3 linked regions of the Pseudoduganella dura genome follow. The protein of the gene in region 2 interacts with the protein of the main gene of each other region in a pairwise test. Links are inferred from orthologs where the notes say so. Each region holds a gene or a part of one and is shown on either strand. Other genes may lie near its edges. The genes, in order: dnaA, GJV26_RS20835 and GJV26_RS14590.

Region 1 (11,035 bases), 1.3 Mb from region 2 along the record:
CCAATGACGGTTAAGACTGGTCAGTCCGGTTCCGCCCCAAGGAGACGTTTACCCATCAGTCCTGGAGTACACCCCAGGAGTCAGGTTTGCATTTTGAAGTGATGGCTGGCCGGAATGGGCCAATCATCGAGAGGCCATCGCCGCCGTGCGGGGTTTGGTGAACAGATTTTTTGCTGAGAAGATTAATTCAAGAACTAAGCTTGGTGACCCAATATCAGGTTCCGGTACCGGATTTTCCGAATATTGTGAGACTGGGCCAATTTGGTTATGTGCTAAATAGTAAGTAGATATATGACTATTTTATTGAAAATTAAACAATATCTTGCCACAAGACATTAAGTAAAAAATAAATCTGCTACGTTGCATTATTATCTTTAAAAGAAGATAATGAGCTGACTATGGTTTGGCAAGTATTCCTGCGGAGGATCGTAATGGTGGGCGGTGATAACACAAGTAACACCACCGGGAGGTGGGGTTACTGTGTAACGGCTACTTACTCAGAGATTTGTACTTTTTCGCGGTCGAAATGTAGTGCTTTGCCGTTGAACTGCAGAGTATATTTTAATCCCTCGATGTATTTGACCGGTACATCGTCAGCATCATTGCAATCCTCTGTAATAACTGTAACTCCGCTGTATATGGAAGAAAGGTTATCCGTGGTGTACGTTGTATGGAATTGAGTGGTTTCAGGAATCAGTATCCCGTCTTTGTCTGTTGGTTCGGGATAGTATTTTCCCATGGATTCCGTTGTCCATTTTCCATTATATCCATGATATACGACGCAAACATCGCTGCCGTCCTTCCGTCGCACCCTGATCATTCGATCACTCGTGGAGCTGGGGAGAGATACTGGTTTCAAAGTCTGGAAATTTGCTTCCCATCGACGTGGAATCGGGCTTTCAGCATAATCATAAATAACAGCGATGCCGGCTTTTCGATTGTAAGCAACCGTGCGTATCGCCTTGTTAAGAAGTGGCTGCCATTGGGGTGTTGCTTTATCGGTAAACTGACGATATGCATTGGTGGCATCACCCGTAGCGATTGACCAGGGTTTATCATCGTCATCTTTATGGTAATAATTAATCAACTTCCCACTCGCTTGCATTGAAAAAACGGGCAAATTTGGTTTGTCAGTATTGTAAGCCTGGCCGAGGCCATCATCGAATGTAATGGCATTTTTAAACCTTGTCGCACGTCGCGTTGCCTGATATACCTCGCCTCCATAGGAGGGATAAATCCCGCCAGAAATGAAGATATCTTCGCCTCTTGAGACAAATGTAAATGCATTATTGTCAGCATGATTATGGCTGAACGATCCGAGCTTGCTTGACCGGAAGTAAAGGCTCGATCGGAGAGGGTCGGAAGATATGGAATGCATTGCTACCGTTCCAGCGTCTTCGAATAGATAGGAAGCCGGCAGGATTGGCGTATTTCCCGGAGCTGAAATCTGCGAATCTATTCCATACATCAAGAAGGAGTAGATTGACTTAACTACAGTTGGCACTGTCTCAGTAGTCTCGGTGGCATACCATTGATCAATCTCGCGACGTGAAAGATGAGCAAACAGGCGATAAGTTGAGTGTGCATATGATAGATATGTTCCACGTTTTTCTGTTGCATCGCCAAACGCCCCCATCACTGAATCGAAAATCCGGTGACGTGGAGTGAATGCGATGAAATTATTCACTATGTTAGCGAACGGCGGCGTTTCATGCAGATTCGCACCTGCTATGATCCGATATGTTGCGAGCATGGGGGCATAAATTTCCATGGCCATCCAGCCATAGAAAGTGCCGTCGCCAAGGGCGCTGTCGGCACTGCCTCCCCAAGCGCCCATTGTAGTAACCATGCGCTCCCATGATTTTGCAAGTTGCTGGTAGTTTGCATCGATCTCGTAATTTTTTGTTTGTATTCCGGATGCATACATCAGTGTTTGGGTAACGTAATGTACTGCCGCGAGATTATGGGAGTCGAGAGGTTTTCTGGATAGGTTGGAGTAATAGCTGTCGCCATTTAGATTACCGTCGAGTTTGGTTGTGGTAATCTGTAATCGTTCGTTAATCGCAACAATCACTGTGTTAATTTGCGCTTCGGACATTTGGTTCTGCAACAGATCCAGGCCTAACGCCAGCGTGCTCATGATGACACGATTTGCTTGGTCATCAATATATTCGCTGGTAACACCGTCTAGCCCAGTTTTCCATGTTGCAGTGGCAACCATGCGGTCAATAGCCTTGGTGCGGTAACGGGCAATTGCCGTGGCGTCAAGGCTGGTATCCAAGTGCGATGCAAATGCTAGCCATTCCACTGCATTCATCTGTGCTTTTGCTACATTGAATGCTTGCTCTTTTGTTGCCGGCTCGGGTAAAACAACAGAGTTAGTGTAATCTTTATTGCCGATATCAACCTGTTTTGCTTGATAAAAATATTTGTCGAAAGCAGGCTTCTCCAGGCCCGCCGCGATTTTCTGCTGCAATATAGCGGCGGATATTGGCTGCTTGTTGGCATCGCGTGGTAAAACCCGCGGATGCGGACGTGCCATGACTGCTGCAATTACGGCACTTGCTGCAGGCATGTTCGCATATTTCATTTCGTTAAAAATGAAACGGCGTTCATTGCTTGTCTTTGCCTGGTTGTTTCTGTTGATGTATGATACCTTCCAAATATAAGAGCCGGGCGTCATAATATTTGACGGCAGGATAATACGTGGAGTGGTCGTGTTCGTCGTATAAACAACTTGTCTTGTGTTGTCGGAGTTTACGCGGCTCAGGGTGAAAGTCATATTAACCCCCGTTGCCATATCTGGTACTTGTGGCCAAACAAATATGGGCTGGGTTACTTTTACTTCTGTGCAATCGCGAGGTTCAATGCGTGGAACGAAATGATTCGTAAAAAAGTCCGCTGTGGTGAATGTGCAGCCGGGAACGTAAGCCTCTGTAATCCTTTCTCCATTAAGCATTTTCCCTGGTTGTGGCGTTATGGTTTTGGAGACGATGTTCCCGGCAATATCACTGACATCGAGCTTGTAACTCACTGCGCTGCTAGCTGCTGCCGATGGTATGACGACATTGGTCGAATTGCCAGTCACTGCAAGTCCGTTCAATATAATCCTAGTGGCACCCTCGACTTTCCAATACAAATTGATACTTTGCCCTGGGACGACATGGTTTGAATCGGAATAAAAATATTCGATTGTCGGAGCAGCCTGTGCTACTCCCATAAGAGAAATAGATAATGCAAGAAATTTGATCACGATGGACTCCGTTCAGGTCAGTATGAATACTCTTTGGCTTTACAGTCGAGAACGAGCAGAATGGAACTACCAAGTTACTAGTCTCTGAAAAATTTTTTGTAAAACCCATAAAATTATACGTGATAATTGCCTTATTTATAATAAAAACCGAATTATTTTCTAGACTTTGCTGATTTGATACAAAAATCTGTGAGAAGAGATAGCACGCGCTTGAAGCTGGGAGACTTGGTGCACTATCACGCATTGGGATTGCCGGAGCCGAGCAAGGCAGATGTGCGTCTCACCCGTACGTTAGTCCAGGCACTGAACTTTGTTGATATCCGTGTGGCGGACCACATTATTGTGGCCGAGACTCGACACACTCGTTCGCCGAACACCGTCAGGTATAAATTTTGAAGTGCTGACCGGCCGGATTGGGCCGATCATCGAGAGGCTATTACCGCGAGTCAGCTGCTGCTAATGCTGAACAAACTGTCCCTAAGTCTGTCGCCCCGGGCAATCAGGATGCGCAGACTGGAAATGGCAGCACGGCTGCTACCGCAGCACAGGACGCACAAGTTCAGGTGAACTGGCGCTCCATCGAGCGCGGCAATGCTCAGTGATCGGCAGCTTTAAGCCGTCACGACGGTAGTAGCCCTCACGGCTGCTTCGTTTGGACATGCCACTCAGCAGGTTGCAACTGCAACAGGGAAATGCAGTGTCGCGGTAGCTGCGTCCGTTCAGGCGAAAGTCGTCGTTAATAACTACTGTGACGAGACGACGGCTGCTACCGTAAGCAAACTAGGACCATAGCCGAGAAAACTGCAACGCGCATGCATCAGTTGGAAGCGGGTGAATTCCACCGTCGACCCATACGCCGATATCGCCAATAGCCATTTCGAAGATTTCTATTTTTTTTATCATCAGACACAATGTTGCTCGTTTTCAGTGCGCAATTATTGGTGCAAGCCAAGTGCTTCAATGACCGCTCCTGGCCGAAACCGGAAGTCAGCCGAAGCCTACTTTACCTTAGCTTGGCAGTGACGGCCAGCCAGCAGTGAGGCAGCGCGGCTCGTCTTCACAGCAACCTTATTAGTTCTTCTCGACTGTTGTTTTTCCTTTAATTCGCTACCGACTAGACTTTCGGGGGACTGCCAAACCGTCCAGCCGGTGTTATTTTTTTCACACCCAACGCAGCACCTAACTTCGAAAGGGCAATAAGTGAAAAACCTGAAACCGGTACGTAGTGTGATGTTCGCCGCCATCGCGGCATGCGCCATCGGCGGGGCCGCCAACGCGGCGGACCTGACCAAGACGATCACGCTGGCCGACGTGGCAAGCAATACGTATCTCAGCTGGGAAGGCAATACCATCGTGGAGGTGGACCTCGGTGCGCGCTCGCACCTGAACACATTCACCTGGGATGTCACGCTGACCGCCAACCAGGGCAGCATGATCAACGAGGCATATGTGCAGCTCAGCGACAGCCTGCAATGGAACCAGCTTTACTTCCTGCCCAGCTTCCTGGCCGATCCGAACGGAGGTTATCACGCAGGTACCGACCACTACACTGGCAGCGTGGATTTCCGCAACCTCGATACCGGTGCGGAGCACGGCGACTATAGCTTCAGCGTCGGCCAGGACGGCATCCTGCGCCTGGAGTTCGCGGAAAACATGGACGACCTGCCGGGTGCCGACGCCATCTGGAATTCGGCTACCTTCACGTTCGGCTATACCGTCGCCGCTGTGCCGGAACCGTCCACGTACGGCATGATGCTGTTGGGCCTGGGCGCAGTGGGCGTCGCGGCGCGTCGCCGCAAGAAGGCCAGTTAAAAGAAAAGGGGCCGCGAGGCCCCTTTTGAACGGCTAGCATAAAAACATCAAACGTCGATATTCCCCGCCCTCAGCGCATTCGTCTCGATAAAGTTCCTGCGCGGCTCCACATCGTCCCCCATCAGCGTCGTGAAGATCTGGTCGGCTGCGATGGCATCCTCGATCTGCACCTTCAGCAGGCGGCGCACGGTCGGGTCCATCGTGGTTTCCCACAGCTGTTCCGGATTCATCTCGCCCAGACCTTTATAGCGCTGCTTCGAAACGGTACGTTCCGCTTCGTCGCGCAGCCACTGCATCGCTTCGTGGAAGTCCCGCACGGTCGATTCCTTGGTGCGCTCGCCTTCACCGCGCCGGATGATGGCACCCTCGCCGATCAAACCGGTGAAGGTTGCGGCCGCATTCGACAGAACGCCATAATCGGCGCCGCTGACGAAGTCGGCGTCGATCGTCGACACGCGCACGTTACCGTGATGCATGCGTGCGATGCGCAGCATGTGCTTGTCGGACAGTTCATCCGAGCGCACCGACACGGTCACCGCCGGATCGTTGATGTTGTCGGCCAGCGCCTGGGCGGATGCCTGCGCCGCGTCGGTGGTCGACAGGTCGAGCTGTACGCCGGTCATGATGGCGGTCAGCGCGGCGCGGTCGATCACGCGGGTCAGGCGCAGCATCACGGCGTTGGCCAGGTTGTACTGGCGAGCCAGTTCGGTCAGCGGTTCGCCGGTGATCGGGTCGGCGCCGTCGCGCGGGGTCAGCACGGCGGTGTTCAGCGCCACCGTCATCATGTAGCTGGCTTCTTCCACGTCGTCCTTCAGGTAGCGCTCGTCGCGGCCGGCCTTCACCTTGTACAGCGGCGGCTGGGCGATGTAGATGTGGCCGCGTTCCACCAGCTGCGGCATCTGGCGGTAGAACAGCGTGAGCAGCAGCGTGCGGATGTGGGCGCCGTCGACGTCCGCGTCGGTCATGATGATGATGCGGTGGTAGCGCAGCTTCTCGACGTTGAACTCGTCCGGGCCGATCGACGTGCCCAGCGTGGCGATCAGCGTGGTGATCTGCTCGGAAGACAGCATCTTCTCGAAGCGCGCCTTTTCCACGTTCAGCACCTTGCCGCGCAGCGGCAGGATCGCCTGGAACTTGCGGTCGCGGCCCTGCTTGGCGGAGCCGCCTGCGGAATCACCCTCGACGATGTACAGTTCGGCCAGCGCCGGGTCGCGTTCCTGGCAGTCGGCCAGTTTCGACGACAGGCCCAGGCCATCCATCACGCCCTTGCGGCGCGTCAGGTCGCGGGCCTTGCGGGCCGCTTCGCGGGCGCGCGCCGCTTCGACGATCTTGCCGCAGATGATCTTGGCGTCGTGCGGTTTCTCCATCAGGAAGTCCGTCAGCGTCTTCGCCACGATCTCCTCGACCGGGCCGCGCACTTCGGAGGACACCAGCTTGTCTTTCGTCTGCGACGAGAACTTCGGCTCCGGCACCTTTACGGACAACACGCAGGTCAGGCCTTCGCGCATGTCGTCGCCGGAGATTTCCACTTTCGCCTTCTTGGCGAAGTCGTGCTCGTCGATGTACTTGTTGATCACGCGCGTCATCGCCGCGCGCAGGCCTGTCAGGTGGGTACCGCCGTCGCGCTGCGGGATGTTGTTCGTGAAGCAGAGTACCTGTTCATTGAAGGCATCGTTCCATTGCATCGACACATCCACGGAGATGTTCGTGTTCTGGTCCGACATGCGGTCGCCCGTGGCCTGGAACACGGTCGGATGCAGCACCGTCTTGGCCTTGTTGATGTACTCGACGAAGCCGCGGGTGCCGCCTTCGAACGCGAAGGTTTCATCCTTGCCGGTGCGCTGGTCGGACAGCTTGATGTTCACGCCGTTGTTCAGGAACGAGAGTTCGCGAATGCGCTTGGCCAGGATCTCGTAGTGGAATTCCACGTGGCTGAAGATTTCTTCGTCGGCCCAGAAGTGCACGTCGGTGCCGCGCTTATCGGTTTCGCCGATCACCTTGATCGGCGAAACGGCCACGCCGTCGCGGATCTCGATCTCGCGGTTCTGCGGCACGCCGCGCACGAATTCCATCTGGTGCACCTTGCCGTCGCGGCGCACGGTCACGCGCAGCAGCTTCGACAGCGCGTTGACGCACGAAACACCCACGCCGTGCAGGCCGCCGGACACCTTGTACGAGTTCTGGTCGAACTTGCCGCCCGCGTGCAGCTCGGTCAGCACGATCTCGGCGGCGGAGCGCTTCGGTTCGTGCTTGTCGTCCATCTTCAAACCGACCGGGATGCCGCGGCCGTTGTCGGTGATCGAGATCGAGTTGTCCGAATGGATCGTCACGTGGATCTCGGTGCAGTAGCCGGCCAGCGATTCGTCGATCGAGTTGTCCAGCACTTCGAATACCAGGTGGTGCAGACCGGTGCCGTCCGAGGTGTCACCGATATACATGCCGGGGCGCTTGCGAACTGCTTCCAGGCCTTCCAGGATCTGGATCGAGGAGGCGCCGTAATCTTCGGAGTTGACCTGCACTGGTACTAGGTTTGGGCGTTCGGACATGGACTACTTTCTCAATAAATTTCTGTTGATTCCAACTGTGCGAATGATCAGATCCGCATCGGCATCACGACATACTTGAAGTCGGGATTGTCCGGGATCGAGATCAGCGCGGACGAATTGCTGTCGCCCAGCGCCACGTTGACCTGGTCGCACTTCAGGTTGTTCAGCACGTCCAGCAGGTACGTGACGTTGAAACCGATGTCGAGGCTGTCGCCGCCGTAGTCGATTTCCAGTTCCTCGACCGCTTCTTCCTGGTCCGCGTTGGTGGACGAGATCTTCAGCGAACCCGGGCTGATGATGCAGCGCACGCCCTTGAACTTGTCGCTGGTCATGATGGCGGCGCGCTGCAGCGAGCGCAGCAGCTCATCGCGGCCGATCGTGAAGTCGTTCTTGTAGCCCTTCGGGATCACGCGCGTATAGTCGGGAAACTTGCCCTCGACCAGCTTGGAGATCAGTTCGATATCCGTGAAGCCCAGTTTCACCTGGTTGCCGGCGATATCCAGCTGTACGGGGTCGTCGTTTTCTTCCAGCAGGCGCTGCAGCTCGATGATCGTCTTGCGCGGAATGATCACTTCCTGGCGCGCGAACGCCTGTTCCGTCTTCACCTGGCAGAAGGCGAGGCGGTGGCCGTCGGTGGCGACCGCGATCACGTTCTCGCCGTCCAGCACCAGCAGCAGGCCGTTCAGGTAATAGCGGATGTCTTGCTGGGCCATCGAGAAATGCACCATGTTGAACAGGTGCTTCAGCGTTTTTTGCGGCAGCGTGAACGAGGCGTTGAAGGTTTCCGCCTGCTGTACGGTCGGAAATTCCTCGGCGGCCAGCGTCTGCAGCGCGAAACGCGATTTGCCGCTCTGCACCGTCAGGCGCTTGTTCACCAGCGTCAGCGACACGTCGCCCGATTCCGGCAGTGCGCGCAGGATGTCCAGCAGCTTGCGGGCGGCAACCGTGGTGCCGGCCACTTCCTCACCGGAGCCGATGCTGGCGTTGGTGGTGATCTGCACTTCCGTATCGGTGGACAGGAACGAGACCGCTTCGCCGTCCTTGCGGATGAGGATATTGGCCAGAATCGGCATCGTGTGCCGACGCTCGACAATACCGCTCACGATCTGCAGTGGCCGAAGAAGCGTATCTCGGGTGGTTTTGACCAGTTGCATAGATATCCTCGAAAAAAATTAATAACTCGATAAGTTGTAATGCTAATTGTTGCTGAGCTGGATGGCAAAGTGTTGAAGGAACGTCATTAACCCCAGAAGCAAACTTCCGGGGTCTGACCCGTCGGGGTCAGACCCCGGCAGCCGCTGTTGGGGTTAATGCAGCCATCAGCCTTTCAGCGTCTGCTCCAGCACGTGCAATTCATGGTTGCACTCCGGGTTCTTGGTGCGGTCCTGGGCGATCTTGCGCACGGCGTGCAGCACCGTGGTGTGATCGCGGCCGCCGAACAGCTCGCCGATTTCCGGCAGGCTCTTCTGCGTCAGCTCCTTGGCCAGGTACATCGCGATCTGGCGTGGCCGCGCGATGTTGGCAGGGCGGCGCTTGGAATACATGTCCGCGACCTTGATGTTGAAGAAGTCCGCCACCGTCTTCTGGATGTTTTCCACGCTGATCTGGCGGTTCTGCACGGAGAGCAGGTCTTTCAGCGCTTCCTTGACGATATCGATCGAAATGTCCTTGCCGTGGAAGCGCGAGTAAGCCAGGATCTTGCGCAGTGCGCCTTCCAGCTCGCGCACGTTCGAGCGCAGGTGCTTGGCCACGAAGAACGCCACGTCGTCGGACAGCGTCACGCCTTCCGACTTGGCTTTCTTCAGCAGGATCGCCACGCGCATTTCCAGCTCCGGCGGCTCGATCGCCACCGTGAGGCCGGAGTCAAAGCGCGAGATCAGGCGGTCGTCCATGCCCGTGATCTCTTTCGGATACGTGTCCGACGTGATGATGATCTGCTTCTTCGCGGCGATCAGCGCCTCGAACGCATAGAAGAACTCTTCCTGCGTGCGGCTCTTGCCGCCGAAGAACTGGATATCATCGATCAGCAGCATGTCCAGCGAGTGGTAGTAATGCTTGAAGTCGTCGAAGCCCTTGCGCTGATAGGCGGTGACCACGTCGCGCACATACTGCTCGGCGTGGATGTAGCGGATGCGCGCGCCCGGCTGGTCGGCCATCACCTGGTTGCCGATCGCATGGATCAGGTGGGTTTTACCCAGGCCCACGCCGCCGTAGAAGAACAGCGGGTTGTACGAAACGCCCGGGTTGTTGGCCACCTGGATCGCGGCGGCGCGCGCCAGCTGGTTGGCTTTACCCGTCACGAAACTGTCGAACGTGAGATCGGTGTTGATTTTGCTTTGCTCGCGGCCGCGCTGGTTCGCATACTCGTTGCCCGCCGGTGGCGTGACCGGATCGCCGGTGCGCACGTCCGCCGGATACATGGAGGGCGCGCCACCGCCGTTCGGCATGCCGCCGTTGTCGGTGTTCGTGCTGGCGCTCTCGGTCGGCTTGGGACGTGGCGGGTTCAGCGTTGGGTTCAACACGAACTGCACCTCGGTCGGCGCCTCCCAGTATTGCGATGCAAGGGCGGTGATGCGGCTGGCGAACTGGGATTTCACCCAGTCGAGCTTGAAGCGGTTGGGTGCCGCGATGCGCAGCTTGCCATTCTCATAATCGAGGGGCACCAGTGGCTTGATCCACGCGCTGAATTGTTGCGGAGTCAGCTCCAGTTCCAGTTGGGCGGAACAGGTCTGCCAGAAATTTTCCATGAATCGTCTATCTGCAAAAGCTTTGGGAGGGCAGCATGGGCCGGCTGCCAGATTGTTCAGGGGCGGCCCATATGCGCCACACGTAACACGCTATTCTACTCCCGAACCCCACAAGTTATCCACAGGGTTGTACCAGATTTTATCGAAAAATGGGGGCCAAAGGCCCGTCGCAGGCCGGTTCTGCTGTTGACAAGGCATGTCCGAATGCCGATAATTCAGGGTTCCCCGCCCGTACTCCGTGTTTTTTCAGTTTACGATCAGCGCGGATCCTTGCGGGCGATGAGATTGGCCAGCTTGTGCCGGACGTTGTGGGCATAAGTGCGCGAAATGTCATTGGCACCAATAACTGAAGGGATAACCTGGCGCCCGGCCTGACTCGTCAGCGGTGCGGCAGCCCGATTTTGCATTTTTTTGCTTCTTTAGCGAGACCAACATGAAACGTACTTACCAACCTTCCGTCGTGCGCCGCAAGCGCACCCACGGCTTCCGTGCACGTATGGCTACCCGTGGCGGCCGTCAGGTCCTGAACGCACGCCGTGCCAAGGGCCGCAAGCGCCTGGCTGTATAAGCCATCGCTTGTTCGCTGAGCGTGGACAGCAGTTCCAACGGCTCGACAGGCGAAGGTTCCCACGACTTCGCGCGCGCTCGGCGCATCGTTAAAACGGATGAATTTTCAT
Region 2 (3,605 bases):
GGTCGATACGGGCACGCCCCAGATCGATGCCATGATCAGCGTGATCGCGCCGCCGGTTTCGGCGCAGAAGCCGCCGACCGGTTTCAGCTTGGTGATCTTCTGCCCCATCGTCCGGACGATGCGCCAGCCGCCGAACAGCGTGCCGAAGCTGATCATGCCGTAGCAGGAAACGATGACCCAGGTGGGCGGCGCGGTCGCATCGGCGGCCACGTGGCCGGAGGCGATCAGCAGCATCCAGATGATGCCCATGGTTTTCTGCGCATCGTTGCCGCCGTGGCCCAGGCTGTAGGCGGCGGAAGCCAGCTGCAGGCGGCGGAACCACGTGTCGATGCGGCGCGGTGTGGATTTGACGAACACCCACGACACGATCAGCATGATCAGCGTGCCGAGCAAGAAGCCCAGCAGCGGCGCCACGACGATGAACACCACAGTCTTGATCAGGCCGCCGGCGATCAGCGCGCCGGTACCCGACTTGGCGACCGCCGCGCCGACCAGGCCGCCGATCAGCGCATGCGACGACGACGACGGAATGCCGTAGTACCACGTGATCAGGTTCCACACGATGGCGCCGACCAGGGCGCCGAAGATCACGTAATGGTCGACCACATGCGGGTCGATGGTACCCTTGCCGATCGTGGTCGCCACGTGCAGGCCGACGACGAAGATCGCGATGAAGTTGAAGAACGCCGCCATCGCCACGGCGGTCTGCGGTTTCAGGACGCCTGTCGACACCACGGTCGCGATGGCATTCGCCGCGTCGTGGAAGCCGTTCATGAAGTCGAAGATCAGGGCCAGGGCGATCAGCAGCCCCAGCGCGTAAATGCTGATTTCTAAAGTCTGCATGTTTTTGTTTTGATCGTGCGACGCTTACGCGTTCTCGACGATGATGCCTTCGATGATGTTGGCCACGTCTTCGCAGCGGTCGGTGACGGTTTCCAGGATCTCGTAGATGGCCTTCATCTTGATCAGGTTGCGCACGTCCGGCTCGTCGCGGAACAGCTTGGACATCGCGGCGCGCATCACGTGGTCGGCGTCCGATTCCAGGCGATCGATCTCTTCGCAGATGCCGACGATGTCGCGGGCATTGTCCATGTTCGACAGCAGCGCCACGGCTTCCTTGACCTTCTCGCAGCAGGCCAGCACCAGTTCGGCCAGGCGCTTGGCTTCCGGCGTCACGGCGTGCAGGTCGTACAGCGACACGGTCTGGGCCGCGTCTTCCATCATGTCCAGGATGTCGTCCATCTTGGTGATCAGCTTGTGGATGTCATCGCGGTCGATCGGCGTGATGAACGTCTTGTGCAGCAGATCCACCGTGGTGTAGGTGATCTTGTCGGCCTGTTTTTCGATGCTTTCGATCGCATGCACGCGGTTTTCCAGGTCGTCGAAATTGGTCATCAGACCCAGCATTTCTTTCGCGCCCTTGACGCACAGTTCAGCATGCTGGTTGAACAGGTCAAAGAATTTGCCCTCGGTGGGCATCAGGCGTCCAAACATTTTATTCTCCGTTGGTTGATTCGTGGGTGCTGCCGGGGCCGTTGCTCAAGACGGCCCCTCATTGCATCAGTCGCCCTGGTAGATCGACAGATTACCGGTGTAGTTACCGAATTTGGTGTACATGCCCATCCAGGTGAGGCGGATGGCGCCGATGGGACCGTTACGCTGCTTGCCGATGATGATCTCGGCGGTGCCCTTGTCCGGCGAATCGGGGTTGTAGACCTCGTCGCGGTACAGGAAGATGATCACGTCCGCATCCTGCTCGATAGCGCCGGATTCGCGCAGGTCGGACATCACGGGGCGCTTGTTGGGCCGCTGTTCCAGCGAGCGGTTCAGCTGCGACAGCGCGATCACGGGGCAGTGCAGTTCCTTCGCCAGGCCCTTCAGCGAACGGGAAATCTCGGAAATCTCGGCGGCGCGGTTGTCGCCGGGCTGCGAACCCGTCATCAGCTGCAGGTAGTCGACGATGATCAGGCCGAGCTTGCCGCACTGGCGCGCCAGGCGGCGCGCGCGGGCGCGCATCTCGATCGGGTTCAGCGCCGGCGTTTCGTCGATGTACAGCTGCGCTTCGTTCATTTTCTGGATGGCGTGCGTCAGCCGTGGCCAGTCTTCGTCGTTCAGCTTGCCGGTACGCAGGCGGTGCTGGTCGAGCTGGCCAACGGAGCCCAGCATACGCATCGCCAGCTGCGCGCCGCCCATCTCCATCGAGAACACGGCGACGGGAAGACCGGCTTCGATCGCGACGTTTTCGCCGATATTGACGGAAAATGCCGTCTTGCCCATCGACGGGCGGCCGGCCACGATGACCAGGTCGCCCGCCTGCAGGCCGGACGTCATCTTGTCGAGGTCGGCGAAACCGGTCGGCACGCCGGTGATCTCGCTGCCGCTGTCGCGGCTGTACAGTTCATCGATGCGCTCGACGACCTGCGTCAGCAGCGGCTGCACCGCGGTCCAGCCCTGCGAGCCGCGCGCACCCTGCTCGGCGATCGCAAAGATCTTGGACTCGGCTTCGTCGAGCATCTGCTTGACTTCCTTGCCCTGCGGGCTGAACGCGGTACCGGAGATTTCATCGGCCACGGTGATCAGCTTGCGCAGCACGCCGCGGTCGCGCACGATCTCGGCGTAACGGCGGATGTTGGCGGCCGACGGCGTGTTCTGCGCCATCGCGTTCAGGTATTGCAGGCCGCCGACTTCATCGGCCTTGCCGAGCATCGTCAGCGCTTCGAACACGGTGATGACGTCCGCCGGCTTGCCGGCGTTGATCAGCCGGACCATCTGTTCGAAGATGATGCGGTGGTCGTAGCGGTAGAAATCCTCCGCGTGCATGAAGTCGGCGATACGGTCCCACGCGGCGTTATCGCGCAGCAGGCCGCCGATGACCGATTGCTCGGCTTCGATCGAGTGCGGCGGGATGCGGAGGGAATCGACTTGCGGGTCGGATGGGGCATTCATGGCGCGCATTATACCTGCATACGCAGGTCAGAGTTCATAATGGTTGGCAAGTTTGGTGGCAGGAGCGCCACGCCGCTTGCGGGGGATTCGCAGGCTTGCAACCGCCCCGCGACTGTCAGTTATAACAGCCAAACCGCGGGCTTGTCGCCGCGCTGTCGCGGCACTGTTGCAACCCCGGCGCGCCGGATTGCCACCACCGGCGCGGCGCCCTGCAACGCATGTCGGCCTGGTAACGGTGGACTGCGATCCCGCGATATGCGGTTCGGCCGCGCCATAAAAAAAGCCGGGCGAACCCGGCTTCTTCATTGGTGCGACAGTCTGTCGAGGAACAGGTTCCCGGCAGGCTTAGGCAGCTTCGCCAACGACGGCGACGGTCACATCGACCACGACGTCGGTGTGCAGTGCCACCGATACCGCGTGCTCGCCGGTGGTCTTCAGCGGACCGTTCGGCAGGCGCACGGCAGCTTTTTCCACGGCGAAGCCGGCTTTGGTCAGGGCTTCGGCGATGTCGTAGTTGGTGACGGAGCCGAACAGGCGGCCATCGACACCAGCTTTTTGCGACACGTTGACGGTCATGCCGTTCAGCTTTTCGCCCTGGCCCTGTGCGGCTGCCAGCTTTTCAGCGGCGGCTTTTTCCAGTTCGGCGCGCTTGGCTTCGA
Region 3 (11,099 bases), 1.4 Mb from region 2 along the record:
CAGTTTGCCGCGCTGCGCATACAGGGTGTCCACGCGCTTGAACAGCTTCGGGTTCAGGTGGATCGCATCGCTGTGGGCGGCCAGCTTCGGCGACATTTCGCGGTCGACCGCGTCGAGCGTGTCGTTCGTGTTGGCGCCCTGCAGGTTGGAGAACGTGCTGGAGACACGGTGCAGCAGCCGGCCGCTTTTCTCCATCGCCACGATCGTGTTCTCGAACGTCGGCGCGGCGCGGTCATTGGCGATGCGGTCGATTTCCTGCAATTGTCCGGCCATGCCGGCCGCGAACGCGGGCAGGAAATGCTCGTTGCGGATCTGGTCGAACAGTGGATACTGCAGCGGCAGCGGGCTGGGCTTGAGCAGGGGATTCATCGTGGTCGCCTGGGCGGAAGCGGTGGTGGCCTGTGCGGTGGGCGTGGCGGCGGATGCCGCGTGCGCCGCCGGGATGAAGGCCAGCGCCAGGCTGGCCGTGAGAACGAGCATTCGTGGTGGGGTCATATCGTCTTTCGATCAACCAGTCGCAGCCGCCGAGATCGTCGCCGGCTCCGTTTTACGGGACGCCTGCCCGGTGGCAAGCATGAATGCAAGATAATAACAGGGGTGTTTCAGCAATGCATCCCGGTCATTCCCGGCGCGAGGTGTACGATGGCGCCATGTCTTTCTTCCGTTCCCATTACGGTGCGATCGTCGTCGGCAGCGGCCCCGGCGGCGCCAGTGTGGCCCGCACGCTGGCCGCGGCCGGCGCGCGCGTGCTGATCCTCGAACGCGGCGGTGCCGCGCCGCTGGCGGGTACGCTGACGCAGATGGCGGCGATGGCGGCGATACCCGGCAAGGGCGCGTTCTTTCACCGCGATGCTTCGCTGCTGGTGCGCGGCATCACCGCCGGCGGCAGTTCCACCGTCAACTTCGCCACGGCGGCCGCACCGCCGGCGGCGCTGTTCGCGCGCCTGGGCATCGACCTGGCCGGCGACGAACAGGCCTTGCGCGCCGAGCTGCCGCTCGGCCCCCTGCCCGACAGCCTGGTGGGGCCGATGGCGCAACGCATCATGGCGGCGGCGCAGGACCTGGGCCTGGGCTGGCGCAAGCTGGACAAGATGATCCGCCCCGCCATCTGCCGCACCGGCTGCTGGCGCTGCATGTACGGCTGCCCGTTCGGCGCCAAGTGGACCGCGCGCGATTTCCTGGACGATGCCTGCCGCCATGGTGCGCAACTGGTGCCCGATGCGCGCGTGGAACAAGTGATCGTGGAGCAGGGCCGCGCGGCGGGTGTCGCTGTCACGGCCGCCGGCGCGGTGCACATGGTGCGCGCACCGGTCGTGGTGCTGGCGGCGGGCGGCATTGGCAGCCCGCGCCTGTTGCACAGCTCCGGGCTGGCGCCGGCGGCGGTACCGTTTTTCAGCGATCCGGTGGTGGCGGTGATGGGCAGTGTCGACGATCTCGACGGCGGTGCCGAGGTGCCGATGGCGGCCGGCCTGGCGCTGCCGGATGAAGGGATATCGTTCGCCGACCTCACCTTGCCGCGGCCGATGTACGGCGCGTTCGCCGCGCAGGTGGGCCGCTTCGACCGGCTGGCCGCCCATGCGCGCACGCTGTCGGTCATGGTGAAGATCGCCGACGAGGCCGGGGGCGCCGTGGGCCCGCGCTGGGCCGACAAGACGCTGACGGAAGCGGACAAGGCGAAATTCGGCCGCGGCGTGGCGGTCGCGCGCGACGTCCTGCGCCTGGCCGGCGCCCGGCACGTGTTCGCCAGCCATCACTTTGCCGCCCACCCGGGCGGCACGGCGCCGATCGGTGAAGTGGTGGATGCCGATCTCGCAACCGCCACGCCGGGGCTTTACGTGTGCGACGCCGCCGTGCTGCCGGCGCCGTGGGGCCTGCCGCCCACGCTGACACTGCTGTGCCTGGGCCGGCGGCTGGGGCGGCACCTGGCCGGCGCGGTGCCGGCCGCCCGAAGCGCTGCATGATGGAAGCCGGAAGCACCTGAGAGCACCTGCGACGCGATTGCCACCGCCCCGCGTTTGCACTCTACAATGCGCTTTTCGATTGCCGATTCGACAATGCGCCAATTCCCCGCCGGCCTGAAGCTGCCTCAACTGCCCCCCTGGGCGATCGCCATGGCCGGGCCGCTGATGTTCGGGGCGCTCGACGTGGCCGCCGTGATGACGGAGGGCGTGGGCCGCGTGGAACTGCATAATCCGATCGGCTTGTTCGCCTACCGGATCGCCGGGCTGCTTGCCGAAAAGGGTGCGGTGGCCCCACTTGCCTTCGTCCTGTACGCGGCTGCAAAGATAGCGGTGGTCGGCCTGTGCGCCGCGCTGGCATATGGCGCCTGCACCACCGCCGCGCCACGCCGGCGCCATCTGCTGCTGGCCGGCCAGCTGGCCTGCGCGCTGGCCATGGATTCGCTGGTGTTCCACCTGCTCGTCGCGGCGCAGCTGGCGATGCTGCTGCCGATCCGCACCGGGCTGAAATGGCTGGTCGCACAATACCTGCTGGGTGTCGTGACGGATGGCGCGCTGATCGCCACGGCGTCCAGCGGAATGCAGCATGACCTGCGCTGGTCGATGCTGGCCTACCTGTCCCTGGAACGCACGCTGATCGGTGCCGCCTTCTACCTGGCCCGCCTGGTACTGCGCGAACGCCTGTCGCGCGTGGCCCTGGCCGCCGCCCACGCGCAGGTACTGGCCACCCAGACCCTGCTCGGCGAAACGGTGCGGGGTGCGGAGCGGATGCGCATCGCGCGCGACCTGCACGATACGCTGGGACACCACCTGACGGCGCTGAACCTGCACCTCGATCTCGCGCTGCGCCAGGCCGGCGGTGCCGCCCCGGCGGCACTCGGTACCGCGCACGGACTGGGGAAGGACCTGCTGGCGCAGGTGCGCGGCGTGGTCACCCACGCGCGCCAGGACCGCGCCATCGACCTGGCCGAAGCCCTGCGCGTGCTGTGCGCCGGCTTGCCGGCGCTGCGCACCGAGCTCAATATCGATGACCAGGCGGCGCGCCATCCGCCGCACGTGGCGCACACGCTGTTCTGCTGCATCCAGGAAGCGGTGACGAACACGCTGCGCCATGCGCAGGCAACGCGGCTGACGATCCACCTTGAAACCAGCGCCGGCATGACAGTTGCACGCGTGGTGGACAATGGCCGCGGCGTGCCGGAAATCGTCGAAGGCAACGGCCTGCGCGGCATGCGCGAGCGGTTGACGGACATGGGCGGCGACCTGCATGTCGCCGCCGGCGCCCCGGGCGGGCTGGCCCTGGAAATGCGCCTGCCGGGGAGCGCGGCATGATCCGCGTGGCGCTGGTCGACGACCAGACGCTGGTGCGCAGCGGTATCCGCGGCCTGCTGGACCTGACGGACGATATCCGCGTGGTGGCCGAGGCGGCCGATGGCATCGAGGCCGGCCGCATGCTGGCCCGGACGGCGGTGGACGTGTTGCTGCTCGACGTGCGCATGCCCGGCCGCGGCGGTGTGGAGCTGCTGCGCGAGACCGCGGCGCTGCCGCCGACCATCATGCTGACCACGTTCGATGACGACGATGCGCTGTTCGACGCGATGCGCGCGGGCGCACGCGGCTTCCTGCTGAAGGATATATCGCTGGAGCGGCTGGCCGACGGCATCCGTGCCGTGAAGGCGGGCGAGACGCTGTTCCGCCCGGCGCTGACCGAGCGCACGCGCGCATCGTTCCGCCGCAGCGCCGGGCCCGCGGCGGCGGCCCCGGCATCCCTGACCGCGCGGGAAACGGAAGTGCTGGCATTGATGGCCGGCGGCCTCGGCAACGCCGAGATCGCCGGCAACCTGGGGTGCGGCGAAGGCACCGTGAAGAATCACGTGTCGAGCATTCTCGCCAAGCTGGGGGTACGCGACCGGGTGCGCGCCGTGCTGCGCGGCATCGAGCTGGAACTGATCTGAGCCCGCTCAGAAATCGAAGCGTGCACCCAGCTGCAGCACGTTGTGCCGCATGCGCGCCTTCGGCGTTTCGATCTTGCCGTAGGAGGCCAGCTCGGCCACGGCGGCGACCCGCGGCGTGAAGCGGTATTCGATGCCGGCGGTGCCCATGGGCCGGAAGTTGTGCGCCTTTTCCTCGCGGTCGCCGGGCGTTTCCAGCACCAGGAAATTGCGGGCGACGCCGCCCTTCAGGTACCACGCCAGCTTGTCGTTGATCGCGAAGGTGGCCTTGCCGGCCAGGTACAGCGCGCCGGACCGGGCCGACGTTTCACCGCCGGTGGTGGCGTAATCGGCGTCCGACAGCCGTGCGAAGCCTGCCTCCAGCGCCAGCATGTCGGTGAACCTGTAGCCGCCGTAGACGGTAACCGGCACGGCGCGGCCGGTGGGTTCCAGCACGGTGCCCGCAGCTTCGCGCCACTGCTGCGTGCCGCGCTTGCCGAGCGAGATGCCGGCGTAGGATTGGGCAAAGACGGAATTAGCGCAAAGCATGGAGACCAGCGCAACGAGTATCGAACGTTTCATGTTGTCCTTTCACTGGCGTGCCGCCGGACTGCCCGGCCGCATCGCTGCGCCAGTGTAGGAAACAGGGTTCGATACCGCATGTGCCGTTCGTCATGGTTCGCGACCATGACGAACGGCACTGGTGCGCGGTCATGACGTCCGGATCAGTAGTGCGGCGGCCGTTCGTTGAGCGGCGCCTGCGTGGTGTCGCGCGTGCGCATGTGCTCGATCAGCCGGGCCACCATGCCTTCCAGCCCGTCGATCTGTTTCTGCTGCTCGTAGATGCGCGCGTTCAGCGATTCCACCAGGTCTTCCTGGTGGGCCAGCTTGATTTCGATGTCGACGAAGCGCGCTTCGTTCTGCTCTTCCGGGTTCACGTAATTTCCTTTGGTTTCGAGGTGGCCAGCAGTTCCTTCATGCGGGCCAGGCGTTCGCGCGGCGAGATCACTTCGGTTTCCTTCGGCACGGCGTCGCCCACGTCCAGCTGCATCTCGGCGATGAAGCGCGAAACGTCGCAGTGTACCTGCTCGCCGGCGCGCTTGCGCTTCTTGCACCATGTGAGCTGCAGCGTGCGCTGCGCCCGCGTGATGCCCACGTACATCAGCCGGCGTTCCTCCTCGATGCGCTGGGCCAGCGTTTCCACCGGCGCATCCGGATCGCCCTTGTGCGGCAGGATGCCCTCTTCCACGCCGACCAGGAACACGTGCGGGTATTCCAGGCCCTTCGATGCGTGCAGGGTGGACATGCGGATCGCATCGGGATTTTCATCCTTCCCTTCCAGCATCGACATCAGCGCCACCATCTGCGTCAGTTCCAGTACGTTCTTTTCCTCGCCATCGCCGTCCTTGCCGCCGCGGCCGCGTTCCTTGAGCCAGCTGACGAAGTCCAGCACGTTCTGCCACTTGCCCTGCGCGGCGCGCTCCTCGAGCGTGTCGTACAGGTAGTGCTCGTAATGGATCGCTTCCATCATGTCGTCCAGCACCTGCGCGGCGTTGTCGCCGCTGCCGGCCTGGCCGGGCCGGCTGGCGCGCGCTTCCAGGTCGTTGATGAAATTGCAGAAGTCGCGCAGGGGCTGCAGCTGGCGGTCGGTCAGCTTGGCTTCGATGCCGCCCTTGTACACGGCCTCGAACAGCGAGCATTGCCACTGGCCCGAGAAGGCGCCCAGCACTTCCAGCGTGGACTGGCCGATGCCGCGGCGCGGCGTGGTCACGGCGCGGATGAAGGCGGGATCGTCGTCCTGGTTGGCCAGCAGGCGCAGGTAGGCGATGATGTCCTTGATCTCGGCCTTGTCGAAGAAGCTCTGGCCGCCCGAGATCGTGTACGGGATGCGCTGGTTGCGCAATGACTGCTCGATGATGCGGGCCTGGTGGTTGCCACGGTACAGGATCGCGTAATCCGACCACTTGTTCTTGCGCTCGAAGTGGTCTGCCGAGATCATGATCGCCACCTGGTCCGCCTCCCCCTCCTCGGTGGGCATCGCGTGCACCTTGATCGGCTCGCCCAGCCCGTGCTCGGACCACAGCGACTTTTCGAACAGCTTCGGGTTGTTCGAGATGACGGCATTGGCCGCCTGCAGGATGCGGGTGGTGGAGCGGTAGTTCTGCTCCAGCTTGATCAGCCGCAGGTCCGGGAAATCGACCTGCAGGTTGGACAGGTTTTCGATGGTGGCGCCGCGCCACGCGTAGATGGCCTGGTCGTCGTCGCCCACGGCGGTGAACATGGGCTTCTTGCCGATGCCGGTGACCAGCAGCTTGAGCAGCTCGTACTGGCAGGTATTGGTGTCCTGGTACTCGTCGACCAGCAGGTAGCGCAGGCGGCGCTGCCACTTGTCGCGCACGGGTCCGTTGTCGCGGAACAGTTCCACCGGCAACCGGATCAGGTCGTCGAAATCGACCGCCTGGTAGGCCGACAGCGTGCCCACGTAGCTGGCGTAGATGCGCGCCGACTGCGCCTCGTCCTCGTCCTTGGCGTTGCGCAGCGCGAGTTCCGGTATCACCAGGCCGTTCTTCCACAGCGAAATGTCGTTCTGGATGCGGCGGATCAGGTTCTTGTCGGTGGTGAGCGCCAGGTCCTGCACCAGCGAGTAGCAATCGTCGCTGTCCATGATGGAAAAGCGGTCCTTCAGCCCCAGGTGGTTCGCCTCCTGCCGCAGGATCTTCACGCCCAGCGAGTGGAACGTGGAGATGGTGATCTGCTTGGCCTGGCGCGGCTGTTTCAGCAGCTTGGCCACCCGCTCCTGCATCTCCAGCGCGGCCTTGTTGGTGAACGTGAGCGCGGCGATGGTGCGGGGATCGTAGCCCCGCTCCTCGATCATGTAGGTGATTTTCTGCGTGATGACGCGCGTCTTGCCCGAGCCGGCACCGGCCAGCACGAGGGCTGGACCGTCGAGATACAGCACAGCTTCGCTTTGCGGCCCATTCAGGCCGAATCGGGGGGCGTTGGACATGTTGGAGAATAGAAAAGCAGGAGAAAGCGGGGGGTGCGGCAGGCAGAGCCCGCCACGCAGTCTGCCATTGTACCGCCTCGGCCATTGATATTTCCGGTGCGGGAGGAATATAGTGGCATTCGGCTCACGACACTTTTTGCCAACCATGAAATTCGAACATCTGATTGAAATCAACGATCCGCTGAACCCGCTGATCGATACCCTCACCCACGAGCAGCTGTGGCGCGGCCTCGTGCTGCGTGCCGAATCGCCCAAGCTGTTCGTGCCGCACCTGGACGAAGTGCGCATCGGCGCGCGCACCGACAAGGGTTTCCGGCGCACGCAGCGCTACGGCGAACTGGTGATCGAGGATACCGTGGTGCTGGAATACCCCCACGTCATCCGCTATGAAGTGGCCGCGCAGGGCGAGATCAGCAAGTCGAGCCTGACGATGACGATCGAAACGCATGGCACCGACCACCTGTTCGTGCGCTTCGAGTACGAGGATGCCCACAACGCCCGCGAAGACGCGGAAAACGCGATGTACGACGATTTTCGCCGCTCGGCCTACAAGGAATCGGATATCGACACGATCCGCGTGCTGCGCGAGCTGGCCGAGCAGGGCCGCCTGGATGCGACGCTGAACTGAAGCGGCATGGAGGACCGGCTGCCATATCGGCCGAAAACGCCAGGCACGGGCCTGGCTGGTCTTCGACAGCGCCGGGCAGTCTTCAACGCGCTGCTGATCTTGCCGGACAGGTGAACAACGCGACCGGATTCACGGCAGCGCCGCCCTGCCCCATACCTGTTCCATCCGGATCCGGGTCTCGACCTGGCCGGCGCCCAGCACATCGCGGATCGCCGACAGGTCGCTGCGCGTGTCGCGCAGCAGGAATACATCGAGTGGCGCACCGCGCGGGCCGATGAACGATTGCACGTAGGGCGTCGTCGAGTTCAGCCCCTTGCGCGATACCACGCCCACTTCGCCATTGAGCAGCCGCACGAAGGTGCCGACCGGGTACACCCCCAGTTCGCGGATCAGCACGGCGCCCAGTTGCGCATCCAGCGCATGCCGCGCATCGAGCAGGATGTCGCGCAGCGCCGCGTTCGGCAGCATCGGCTTGCGGAAGGGGCGGTCCGACACGCGGGCGCAGTAGCGGTCGGCCAGCGCGATCAGCTTGGCCGGCAATGCGATCGCATCGCCCACCAGCGCGCGCGGGTAGCCGCTGCCGTCTTCGTTTTCATGGTGGGACAGCACGCAGTCGAGCCATACCGGATCGGTGACGCCGGCCTGGCGCAGCAGCGCCGCGCCGCGTTCCGGGTGGGCGCGGACCAGCGCCATTTCCTCGCCGGACAAACCGGGATGCGCATCCTGCAGGCGCAGCATGGCGACGTTCATCGTCAGCGCCGCCAGCGTCATCGACAACGTTTCCGCTTCCGGCCGCTTGACCGCGCGGGCGAGGATCTGCGCCACCACGGCGGTGTCGATGCAGTGCCGCACCGCGTAGGCGGCAACACGCTGGTTGTGGAGGATGCAGGCGGCGGCGATTTCCGGGTCGATCGCCACGGCTTGCGCGACCAGCAGCGCCACCTGTTCCAGCTCGGCCTGCACGCTGCCGCCCCCGGCTGCGATACGGTGCAGCAGCGGACCCAGCTCGGCCACCGCGTGGTTCAGCAGGCGCAGTACCGACGGCGGCTCGGCGGCGGACATTCCCGCCGCCGGCATCTGGTCGTCGATGAAGCCGCGCTCCGCGAGGCTGTCGACCTGCACGTCGGAAGACGGCAGGAATCCCCTGCGCACGAGCAGCGCGCCGTTTTCGCCAAACACGTCCCACGCGAGCGTTTCGCCAACGCGGACGTCGCTCCTGGTCAATCGCCGTTTCGTCATGATGCCCCCAATTTATTGCCTGCAGGTATGAATCTATAGAGATCCACCTTCGTGCTTTTGCTTTATATCAACAGTCTATAGCAAGAAGGAAATGCGTCCGCAGTGTTTTTGGGGGAAATCAAGCCAGGTTGTCGTTTAGTACATCTCCGCTTACGTTCCCGGCGTGCAGTCGGGACACGGCTGGCGCGGCTCCGGTGGTGGATGCTTCAATGCCTCGGCCAGGTCGCGCAACGCGGTGCGCACGCCCTCCTCCACCACCGGATGATAGAACGGCATGTCGAGCATCGCGGCGACAGTGAGTCCCGCCTGCACGGCCCAGGCCAGCAGGTGGCCGATATGCTCGGCGCGCGGCCCGGCCATTTCGGCGCCCAGGAAACGGCCGCTGCCGTATTCGCCGTACACGCGCAATGTGCCCTTGTTCTGCAGCATGACCCGGCTGCGGCCCTGGTTCGCGAACGATACGGTACCCACCGCGAAGCCCCCGTGATGGCTCTGGCACAGCGTGCGCCAGCCGGCGCCGGCGGTGGCGATCTGCGGCTCGGTAAAGGCGATCGCCAGCGGCGTGCGGCGCAGGCCGGGCTGCACGTCCGGATACCATGCGGCATTGTGGCCGGCGATCCTGCCCTGGTCGGCCGCTTCCGGCAGCAATGGCAATTCGTCGTTGGCGTCGCCGGCGATGAAGATCGGACTGGTACCGCATTGCATCGTGGTGCGGTCGTACAGCGGTATGCCGCGGCGATCGCGCTCGATACCGGCCAGGTCCAGCCGCAGCGCCTGCACGTTCGGCGCGCGGCCGATCGCCACCAGCACGTGCTCGTAATGTTCCTGGCGCTCGTCGCCGGCGGCATTGCGCGTGGTCAACGCCAGTTGTTCGCCATCCGGCTGCACGGATACCACCTGGGTCTGGAAGCGCACGTCGAGTTCTTCCTGCAGCACGGCGGCCGCATCGGCCAGCACGGCCGGATCGCTCAGCTGCGCGATGCTGTTGCCGCGCGCATACAGCGCCACGCGCACGCCGAGCCGGTGCAGCGCCTGCCCCAGCTCCAGGCCGATCACGCCGGTACCGATGACGGCCACCGACTTCGGCAGGTCGGTCCATTCGAACACGGCGTCGCTGTGGATCACGCGCGGCCCCGCCCGCGCCCATTCCTCGGGCACGACCGGCACGGAACCGGTGGCGATGACGATGCGCTCGGCCTGCACCTCGGTGTGCTCGTCCACCACCAGGCGACCGGGCGCCGCGAAGCGGGCATAACCGCGGAGCTTGTCGGCGGCCGGCAACCCCTCCACATTCTCGACGACGAAGCCGGCAAACCGGTCGCGCTCGCGGCGCACCCGGTCCATCACCGCCGGCCCGTCGATCCGCGCGGCGCCGGGGTGCACGCCGAAGGCCGGCGCGGTGTGCAGCGCGTGCGCGGCCTCGGCCGCGGAAATGAGCAGCTTGCTGGGCATGCAGCCCACGCGGGCGCATGTGGTGCCGTAGGGCCCGCCTTCGATCAGTACCGCGTGCTTGCCGGCCGCGCGCGCCGCGCGGTAGGCCGACAGGCCGGCGGTACCGGCCCCGATGATCGCTACGTCGCAACGAATATGCTTCATTGGTTCCTCCAGGAATTCTGTCGGCATCGTACACCAGGGCGCCGCAGGACGCGGCAGGGCGGGCGAATGATCAGATATCGACCGGGTCCACTTCCAGCGACCATTTCACGCGCGCTTTCATGTCCCGCAGCCGCGCCATCCACTCCTTCAGGAATGCCTGCAGCGCGGGCCGCGATGCCGCTTCCACCAGCAATTGCGCACGGTCGACGTTGTGCACGCGCGTCATGCTCATCGGGATCGGGTCGTTGATCGTGATGCCTTCCGCGATGTCCTCGGCCTGCACGCAGTCGCGCGCGGCCTGCAGGAAATCGATCGCTTTCGCCAGTTCCGGCGCCTCGGCCCGCAGCATTGCCTGGTACAGGTAGGGCGGCAGGCCGGCCTGCGCGCGTTCGGCCAGCAGCGCGCCGGCGAAGCGGTCGTAGTCGTGCCTGACCACCGCGCCATACAGCGGATGTTCCGGGTAGCGCGTCTGCACCAGCACTTCGCTGGGGCTGCCGCCCTCGGTCTGCGCGGTGCGGCCGGCGCGCCCCGCCACCTGCATCAGCTGCGCGAACAGGCGCTCGCTGGCCCGGTAGTCCTGCGAGAACAGCGCCGTATCCGGGTTCAGGATGCCGACCAGCGTGAGTTTCTTGAAATCGTGGCCCTTGGCGACCATCTGCGTGCCGATCAGGATATCGACCTCGCCGCGGTGCACCGTATCGAAGGCTTCCTGCGCACTGCCCTTGCGGCGCGTCGAATCG

Evidence for each region.
Region 1: the proteins of GJV26_RS20835 (region 2) and dnaA interact in binary tests that used the Escherichia coli proteins (3 or more experiments, as listed by UniProt). The link is inferred for Pseudoduganella dura from one-to-one orthologs.
Region 3: the proteins of GJV26_RS20835 (region 2) and GJV26_RS14590 interact in binary tests that used the Escherichia coli proteins (3 or more experiments, as listed by UniProt). The link is inferred for Pseudoduganella dura from one-to-one orthologs.

The regions. Positions count from the first base shown.
Region 1 is NZ_WNWM01000002.1:3,423,535-3,434,569, forward strand. Bases 8,145-11,035 are described here. They hold dnaA (chromosomal replication initiator protein DnaA), read right to left. Parts: upstream 10,359-11,035; coding sequence 8,931-10,358; downstream 8,145-8,930. Other genes in these bases: dnaN (DNA polymerase III subunit beta), read right to left, coding at 8,145-8,765; GJV26_RS15015 (hypothetical protein), read right to left, coding at 10,616-10,765; rpmH (50S ribosomal protein L34), read left to right, coding at 10,792-10,926; rnpA (ribonuclease P protein component), read left to right, coding at 10,948-11,035. In the rest of the region: GJV26_RS30630 (heparinase II/III domain-containing protein), read right to left, coding at 494-3,253; GJV26_RS14990 (JAB domain-containing protein), read left to right, coding at 3,482-3,649; GJV26_RS29940 (FxDxF family PEP-CTERM protein), read left to right, coding at 4,454-5,065; gyrB (DNA topoisomerase (ATP-hydrolyzing) subunit B), read right to left, coding at 5,113-7,611; more of dnaN, read right to left, coding at 7,659-8,144. UniProt on the Escherichia coli protein: Plays an essential in the initiation and regulation of chromosomal replication. Binds in an ATP-dependent fashion to the origin of replication (oriC) to initiate formation of the DNA replication initiation complex once per cell cycle.
Region 2 is NZ_WNWM01000002.1:4,764,892-4,768,496, reverse strand. The notes cover bases 754-3,605. They hold GJV26_RS20835 (replicative DNA helicase), read right to left. Parts: upstream 2,947-3,605; coding sequence 1,561-2,946; downstream 754-1,560. Other genes in these bases: rplI (50S ribosomal protein L9), read right to left, coding at 3,292-3,605; GJV26_RS20840 (DUF47 domain-containing protein), read right to left, coding at 868-1,494; GJV26_RS20845 (inorganic phosphate transporter), read right to left, coding at 754-843. Outside these bases: more of GJV26_RS20845, read right to left, coding at 1-753. UniProt on the Escherichia coli protein: The main replicative DNA helicase, it participates in initiation and elongation during chromosome replication. Travels ahead of the DNA replisome, separating dsDNA into templates for DNA synthesis.
Region 3 is NZ_WNWM01000002.1:3,323,031-3,334,129, reverse strand. Bases 4,361-7,315 are described here. They hold GJV26_RS14590 (UvrD-helicase domain-containing protein), read right to left. Parts: upstream 6,897-7,315; coding sequence 4,824-6,896; downstream 4,361-4,823. Other genes in these bases: GJV26_RS14585 (SRPBCC family protein), read left to right, coding at 7,042-7,315; GJV26_RS14595 (SlyX family protein), read right to left, coding at 4,615-4,827; GJV26_RS14600 (outer membrane beta-barrel protein), read right to left, coding at 4,361-4,471. Also shown: GJV26_RS14620 (M3 family metallopeptidase), read right to left, coding at 1-495; GJV26_RS14615 (GMC family oxidoreductase N-terminal domain-containing protein), read left to right, coding at 651-1,961; GJV26_RS14610 (sensor histidine kinase), read left to right, coding at 2,055-3,290; GJV26_RS14605 (response regulator), read left to right, coding at 3,287-3,913; more of GJV26_RS14600, read right to left, coding at 3,920-4,360; more of GJV26_RS14585, read left to right, coding at 7,316-7,524; GJV26_RS14580 (HD-GYP domain-containing protein), read right to left, coding at 7,654-8,763; GJV26_RS14575 (dihydrolipoyl dehydrogenase), read right to left, coding at 8,914-10,359; GJV26_RS14570 (primosomal protein N'), read right to left, coding at 10,430-11,099. UniProt on the Escherichia coli protein: Rep helicase is a single-stranded (ss)DNA-dependent ATPase involved in DNA replication; it can initiate unwinding at a nick in the DNA. It binds to ssDNA and acts in a progressive fashion along the DNA in the 3' to 5' direction.